2 regions of the Superficieibacter sp. genome follow, and region 2 is predicted to be linked to the other one. Evidence: predicted binding sites of a transcription regulator. Region 2 holds the regulator's gene; the other holds the start of a gene.

Region 1 (4,214 bases), on a different contig from region 2:
TTTGGCGGCGCGGATCTGGTGATCAGCGGCAATGTGCCGCAGGGCGCAGGCTTAAGCTCGTCGGCATCGCTGGAAGTGGCGGTCGGCACCGTGTTTCAGCAGCTTTACCATCTGCCGCTGGACGGCGCGCAGATCGCCCTTAACGGCCAGGAAGCCGAAAACCAGTTCGTGGGCTGCAACTGCGGGATTATGGACCAGTTGATCTCCGCGCTGGGCAAGAAAGATCATGCCCTGCTGATTGACTGTCGCACCCTCGGCACCAAAGCCGTTTCCATGCCGGTAGGCGTGGCGGTAGTGATTATCAACAGTAACTTTAAACGCACCCTGGTGGGCAGCGAATACAACACCCGCCGCGAGCAGTGTGAGACCGGCGCGCGTTTCTTCCAGCAGCCTGCCCTGCGCGATGTTAAGCTGGACGAGTTTAATACCGTGGCGAACGAGCTTGATCCGGTGGTTGCCAAACGCGTCCGTCACGTGCTGACGGAAAATATCCGCACGGTGGAAGCCGCAGAAGCGCTGGAGAAAGGCGATCTGCAACGCATGGGCCAGTTGATGGCCGAATCGCACGCGTCGATGCGCGACGACTTTGAAATCACCGTGCCGCAAATCGACACTCTGGTCGAGATTGTGAAAGCAGAAATCGGTGATAAAGGCGGTGTGCGGATGACCGGCGGCGGCTTCGGCGGGTGTATCGTCGCGCTGATGCCGGAAGCGCTGGTCGATCGCGTGCAAAAAGCGGTCGCGGAGCAGTATGAAGCGAAGACCGGTATTAAAGAAACCTTCTACGTCTGTAAACCGTCACAAGGAGCAGGTCAGTGTTAAGAAATACACCCGCCAGCGCCCCGGATGGGCTGCCATTTCGTTTGATCACCCTGCGCAACGGCGCGGGGCTGGTTGTCACCCTGATGGACTGGGGTGCCACGTTGCTCTCCGTGCGCGTACCGCTTTCCGATGGCACCGTGCGCGAAGCCATCCTCGGCTGTGCCGGGCCGGAACAGTACCCGCAGCATGAAGCCTATTTCGGCGCGTCGGTGGGCCGCTATGCGAACCGCATCGCCGACAGCCGTTTCGAACTGGATGGCAAAGAAATTAACGTTGTGCCGAGCCAGGGCGTTAACCAGCTCCACGGCGGGCCGGAAGGTTTCGACAAACGCCGCTGGACCTATCAAAGTCAGAGCGATCGCGAAGTGGTTTTCTCACTGGACTCTGCCGATGGCGATCAGGGTTTCCCCGGCAATCTGAAGGCCACCGCGCGCTACACGCTGACCGACGATAACCGCATCACCATTGAATACCGTGCCACCGTCGATGCCCCCTGCCCGGTGAATATGACTAACCACGTCTATTTCAACCTTAACGGGGAGCGGTCTGACGTGCGCAACCACAAACTGCACATTCTGGCCGATGAGTATTTGCCGGTAGATGAAGGCGGTATTCCGCGTAGCGGTCTGAAAGCGGTAGCCGGAACCAGCTTTGATTTCCGCACCGCGAAGCGCATCGCCGATGATTTCTTAAGCGACGACGATCAGAAAAAGGTGCAGGGGTACGATCACGCGTTCCTGCTCCAGACGCAAGGCGACGTCAGGCGTGAAGCGGCGCACCTGTGGTCTGACGATGAGCGGTTGCAGATGGCAGTTTATACCACTGCCCCGGCACTCCAGTTCTATTCCGGCAACTTCCTGAAAGGCACCCCGTCCCGCGAGCCGGGAAGCTACGAGGCGTGGCAGGGTCTGGCGCTGGAAAGCGAGTTTCTGCCGGACAGCCCGAACCACCCGGAATGGCCGCAGCCTGACTGCGTTCTGCGTCCAGGCGATGAATATATCAGCGTAACGGCATATCAGTTTATTCCGGCCTGATAACCAGCCCTCTGAAAAGAGGGCTTTTTTTATCCATTTTGCTGAAATTAGCGCCATTTAAAGACAAAATAATAACTGCAAATTCACAAGCATCTTACACTCGCCCACTATTTTCGCTATGGTTAGGGTTAAGCATTGCCGCCGGCTTAGTCACGGCAATATAATGAGAATTATTATCATTCAATGAGCTTGAGGAGTAAGTGTATGGCTGTAACTAAACTGGTTCTGGTTCGTCACGGTGAAAGCCAGTGGAACAACGAAAACCGCTTTACCGGCTGGTACGACGTTGATCTGTCGGAGAAGGGCGTCACTGAAGCCAAAGCAGCGGGTAAGCTGCTGAAAGATGAAGGCTATAGCTTTGACTTTGCTTACACCTCCGTGCTGAAGCGCGCGATCCACACCCTGTGGAATATCCTCGATGGACTGGATCAGGCGTGGCTGCCGGTAGAGAAATCCTGGAAGCTGAACGAGCGTCACTACGGCGCGTTGCAGGGTCTGAACAAAGCTGAAACTGCTGAAAAATACGGTGACGAGCAGGTGAAACAGTGGCGTCGCGGTTTTGCGGTGACGCCGCCCGCGTTAACCAAAGAAGACGAGCGTTTTCCGGGCCACGATCCGCGTTACGCGAAGCTGACCGAGCAGGAACTGCCGCTGACCGAAAGCCTGGCGCTGACCATTGATCGCGTGATCCCTTACTGGAACGACACCATTCTGCCGCGCCTGAAAAGCGGTGAGCGTGTGATCATCGCCGCTCACGGTAACTCCCTGCGCGCACTGGTAAAATATCTGGATAACATGGGTGAAGATGAGATCCTCGAACTGAACATCCCGACCGGCGTACCGCTGGTATATGAGTTCGACGAAAACTTCAAACCAATTAAGCACTACTATCTGGGTAACGCAGACGAAATCGCCGCGAAAGCCGCAGCGGTCGCTAACCAGGGTAAAGCGAAGTAATTGACGTTCTGAGAAACGAAATAAACCGGATGCCTGACGGCATCCGGTTTTTTATTAGCCGCGACGCGCGTTAACTGCATTCGCCAGCTGACGCAGCAGAGCGTCGGTATCATCCCAGCCAATGCAGGCATCGGTAATGCTTTTGCCGTAAGCCAGCGGTTCGCCGCTCTCCAGGCTCTGATTGCCTTCCACCAGGTGGCTTTCAATCATCACGCCGATAATCGCTTTTTCGCCGTTCGCCACCTGCTGGCAAACGTCCGCGCCGACGTCCATCTGCTTTTTAAACTGCTTGCTGGAGTTAGCATGGCTGAAGTCAATCATCACCTGATGAGGCAGACCCGCTTTGGTCAACCCCTCTTTTACTTCCGCCACATGCTGTGCGCTGTAGTTCGGCGCTTTGCCACCGCGCAGGATGATGTGGCAGTCGCCGTTACCGCTGGTGTTCACAATCGCCGAGTGACCCCATTTGGTCACGGAAAGGAAACAGTGCGGCGCACCGGCGGCATTGATGGCGTCGATAGCCACTTTGATGGTGCCGTCGGTGCCGTTTTTGAAACCGACCGGGCAGGAAAGACCGGAGGCCAGTTCGCGATGAACCTGAGATTCCGTGGTGCGTGCGCCAATCGCTCCCCAGCTCATGAGGTCAGCCAGATATTGTGGAGTGATCATATCGAGGAATTCACCCGCTGCTGGCAGTCCGCTGTCGTTAATGTCCAGCAGCAGCTTACGCGCAATACGCAGGCCGTCGTTGATCTGGAAGCTGTTGTCCATATGCGGATCGTTAATCAGCCCCTTCCAGCCGACGGTGGTGCGCGGTTTTTCAAAATAGACGCGCATAACAATTTCCAGTTCGCCCTTCAGCTCGTCGCGCAGGGCCAGCAGGCGGGATGCATATTCTTTCGCCGCTGACGGATCGTGAATAGAGCATGGGCCAATGACCACCAGCAGGCGATCGTCATTCCCTTTGAGGATTTTGTGAATCGCTTTACGGGCGTGGGCGACGGTGTTCGCTGCGTTTTCGGTGGCCGGGAATTTTTCAAGAAGCGCTACCGGGGGTAATAATTCGTTAATTTCTTTAATACGTAAATCGTCATTCTGATAATTCATTTTCTTTCCAGTCGTGCCATACTTATAAGTGTGAATGCAATCCTTTCAATCTATCTCTTCAGCCCAGAACTGTAAACGGGCTTTTACACTTCGGGCAGAATATTCCTGGAATTAATTAAAAAAACGCCAGAAAGTAGCGCTAAACGAGATCTAATCTACACTTTTTAAATGTAACTACTGTGTTTGATTTTATTTACCAGATTCTATGCTGGCGTTATTTTACGCTACAGAATCTTTCACTACTGAGCAATACGTCCATTGTTTTGTCAGGGGTCTCTCTGACAGACGACGAGA
Region 2 (4,214 bases):
CCGGTGTCACCGCAATGTCTGGTTTTATGGCCGCATCGCAGGCCAGAGCTGAAGGGTTTATTGACGATTCCACCTTAACTGGCGGGATCTACTACTGGCAACGTGAGCGTGATCGTAAAGACGTCACCGACGAAGACAAATATAAAACCAACCTTTCGCACTCCACCTGGAACGCCAATCTTGATTTCCAGTCCGGTTATATCGCCGATATGTTCGGCGTTGATGTTGCCGCTTTTACCGCCATTGAAATGGCCGAAAACGGAGACAGCGCTCACCCGAACGAAATAGCGTTCTCTAAAAGTAATAAAGCCTATGACGAAAATTGGTCTGGCGATAAAAGCGGGATAAGCCTGTATAAAGCGGCGGCAAAATTCAAATACGGTCCGGCCTGGGCGCGGGCGGGTTATATTCAGCCAACCGGTCAGACGCTGCTGGCTCCACACTGGAGCTTTATGCCCGGCACCTATCAGGGGGCAGAAGCGGGGGCAAACTTTGACTACGGCGAAACCGGCGCGCTGAGCTTCTCGTATATGTGGACCAACGAGTACAAATCGCCGTGGCATCTGGAGATGGACAAATTCTACCAGAACGACCAGAAGACCAACGTCGATTACCTGCACTCCCTGGGCGCAAAATACGATTTCAAAAATAATTTTGTGCTGGAAGCGGCCTTTGGTCAGGCGGAAGGGTACATCGATCAGTATTTTGCCAAAGCCAGCTATAAAATCGATCTGGGCGGCAATCCGTTTACCACCAGCTATCAGTTCTACGGCACGCGCGATAAAGCCGATGACCATACCATTAACGATCTCTATGATGGCACGGCGTGGCTTCAGGCGCTGACCTTCGGTTATAAAGTGGCGGAAGTGGTGGATTTACGTCTGGAAGGCACCTGGGTGAAAGCGGACGGTCAGCAGGGCTACTTCCTGCAACGTATGACGCCGACTTACGCGTCTTCCAACGGTCGCCTTGATATCTGGTGGGATAACCGCTCTGACTTTAACGCCAACGATGAAAAAGCGGTGTTCTTCGGCGCGATGTACGATCTGAAAAACTGGGATCTGCCAGGCTTCGCGGTAGGCGCGTCTTATGTCTATGCCTGGGATGCTAAACCGTCCACCTGGCAGAGCAACCCCGACGCTTACTACGATAAAGACAGAAGCATCGAAGAGTCTTCGTACAGCCTGGATGCGGTCTATACCCTTCAGGACGGTCGGGCAAAAGGCACGATGTTCAAACTGCACTTTACCGAGTATGACAACCATTCTGACATTCCGAGCTATTCCGGCGGCTACGGCAACATCTTCCAGGATGAGCGCGACGTCAAATTTATGGTCATCGCCCCGTTTACCATCTTCTGACCGTCAGATGTGATGATAAAAAAACCAGCCGGATGGCTGGTTTTTTGTTTATTTGCTTACGCCGTCGTGAGCGTTGTCATCTTCCCGACAGTCGCCTTCCGCACAGTGCCCGTACAGGTAAAGGCTGTGGTTGGTAAGACGGATGCCGTGTTTCGAAGCAATCTCACGCTGGCGGGATTCAATAGAATCATCGCTGAATTCGATAACCTTGCCGCAGTCGAGGCAGATCAGGTGATCGTGGTGATGCTGCTGGGTCAGTTCAAAAACGGATTTGCCGCCTTCGAAATTATGGCGAGTCACAATGCCGGCATCGTCAAACTGGTTCAGTACCCGGTAGACGGTGGCCAGGCCAATCTCTTCGCCCATGTCAATGAGGCGTTTGTATAAATCTTCCGCACTGACGTGATGGTTGTCAGGCTCCTGAAGCACTTCCAGAATTTTTAACCGGGGAAGCGTGACTTTCAGGCCTGCCTTCTTTAATGCGGTATTGTTGTCAGTCATGCGGAATCTGTCCTGTTGCTATAAGATTCACTTCCTGGCAAGGAAGTATTTACAGAGAGTGCAACTGTCGTAACGCCTCTCATTATAGAACTGCGATGCCTGATTGAAAACTGCAAGTATCAGACAAAGTTAGCGTTTAAAACGAGGCACGGCCTGCAAAGTGGCGCACTGACCTCGTTAAATCAGTGGCTATTGTACAGGTATGTACTGAAAAGTTAAAAAAATGTAGCAATTATTTTGATTGCTTAAAACTATTAACAAGGCGCAGCCGCCGCTGCGCCTTTAATCATCAGGCGTTGATGATGTCTTTCAGGTGCAATTCTTCAGAAATCTGTTTTACCCACTGCTCTACGCGTTCAGCAGTCAGTTCTGGCTGGCGGTCTTCGTCAATCGCCAGGCCCACAAAGTGGTCGTCATCGACAAGACCTTTCGATGCTTCAAAATGGTAGCCAGCGGTCGGCCAGTGACCGACGATGGTCGCGCCGCGCGGTTCGATGATATCGCGGATGGTGCCTAACGCGTCGCAGAAGTATTCCGCGTAGTCTTCCTGATCGCCGCAACCAAACAGCGCTACCAGCTTACCGTTGAAGTCTACCTCTTCCAGCGTCGGGAAGAAGTCATCCCAGTCACACTGTGCTTCACCATAGTACCAGGTCGGGATGCCCAGCAGCAGAATGTCGTAACCGGCAAGGTCTTCTTTGCTGCTTTTGGCAATGTCATGCACATCGGCAACGTCCTTACCCAACTGCTTTTGAATCATCTTCGCGATATTTTCAGTGTTGCCTGTATCGCTGCCGAAAAAGATGCCTGTGATTGCCATGAGTGAAATAACCTCTTGATACTTATTGATATGGTGGTGGCGGATTGCACACGGATAAAGGCAATCATAGCAGAACAGAGAAGTACCCGGAAATAGCAATCGCGTCCGACTGCACTCTCTGCTACATGAAAGGGGATTCTGGACGACTTTTCAGACAATATCCTGCCCGCGCAGATGCGCAAGCTGAAGGAGCAACATTTCTTCGATCAGTTCACTGCGGCTGATTTCACGGGCTTCCGCCAGTTCGTTCAGCGCATCCACGGCATCGGCGTTAAGTTTTAACTCAACCCGCTTCAGGCCGCGCACTTTGTCACGCTTAAGCTGATTACGCTTATTGATGCGCAACTGTTCGTCACGCGAGAGGGGACTGGTTTTGGGTCTTCCCGGGCGACGCTCATTCGCGAACAGATCTATTGTCGTACGGTCCGTTTGTTCTTTTGCCATGATTCAGAGTGACTTCGGGGGAAACGAGCAGCCGGGCCTTTGCCCGGTTGAGTAGCGCGCCATCATACATCAGTGCAGCAGGCACGCCAACGTCCGCAAGCAATCTGGCGTACGGACGTTGGATTTTTAATCACTGCTGCTCGTTCAGATAGCGGCGGATGGCCCGCAGCACCGCGTCCGGTTTTTCAGCGTGCACCCAATGACCGGCTCCGGCAATGACGTGCGCTTTGGCCTGCGGGAATTGCGCCAGCAGCGCATCGCGGTATTCAGCGGTGACGTATGGCGAATTACCGCCGGGAACGAACAGCGCCGGGCGATCCCACGCCGGAACCGTTTCCCAGCCGACGATATGTGGATATTGCTCCCACAGTACCGGCACGTTAAAGCGCCATTCGCCGTCAACGAACGATTTCAGTAAAAACTGGATCACGCCTTCTTCAGCAATAATGTCGCGCATGACCGTCGCGGCCTGCTGGCGCGTGGTGCTGGCGGCAGCGGTGACGGCGTTAATGGCGGCAAAGATTTCATCATGGCGGCGGACCGCATAATTGACCGGGGCGATATCCAGCGCCACCAGGCCGTCAATGCGATCTTTTGCCAGCGCGGTCAGCGCCATTACCGCTTTGCCGCCCATCGAGTGACCAATAAAGGTGGCTTTATCAATAGATAAGTCGTCGAGCGTATCAAGCAGATCTTGCGCCATCGCCGGATAGTTCATTTCAGGCGAACGCGGGGAAAGGCCGTGGTTGCGCATATCGACCTGAACGACGTCATAGTCGCTCACCAGATCGCGGGCGAGAATGCCGAGATTATCCAGGCTACCAAACAGGCCGTGAACCAGAACCACCGGTGAAGAGGTAGTCGAATTTTGTGCAGATAGCGTGCGAGTGTTTAATTTCATGGTAAAGATCTTTTTTTCGCTCTGGCAGGTTAGGGTATCATGGTGAACATTCTGCCGCCCGGCTGCAAGCGTTCAGAAGTTTCCTGACTTTTGCGGTCATCCTGGCCTGACGCTATCCGCAGTTGAGATTTGACCTTATAATCTCAATAACTTGTACTCTTAATTATCGTACTGGATAAAGATGAAA

Evidence for each region. The regulator Fur, encoded in region 2, represses iron uptake genes when iron is present. The targets are predictions, from matches to a motif close to ATAATAATGAGAACNACTATCAA.
Region 1: the regulator Fur is predicted to act here: its motif matches at 2,014-2,036, upstream of gpmA (2,3-diphosphoglycerate-dependent phosphoglycerate mutase).

Annotation. Positions count from the first base shown of each region.
Region 1 covers NZ_DAMAPU010000012.1:4,001-8,214, reverse strand. The annotation lists gene galK (galactokinase) at 1-822, shown strand, start outside; gene galM (galactose-1-epimerase) at 816-1,856, shown strand; gene gpmA (2,3-diphosphoglycerate-dependent phosphoglycerate mutase) at 2,061-2,813, shown strand; gene aroG (3-deoxy-7-phosphoheptulonate synthase AroG) at 2,868-3,920, opposite strand.
Region 2 covers NZ_DAMAPU010000004.1:54,875-59,088, reverse strand. The annotation lists gene chiP (chitoporin ChiP) at 1-1,361, shown strand, start outside; gene fur (ferric iron uptake transcriptional regulator) at 1,410-1,862, opposite strand; gene fldA (flavodoxin FldA) at 2,152-2,682, opposite strand; gene ybfE (LexA regulated protein) at 2,833-3,126, opposite strand; gene ybfF (esterase) at 3,257-4,027, opposite strand; gene seqA (replication initiation negative regulator SeqA) at 4,209-4,214, shown strand, end outside.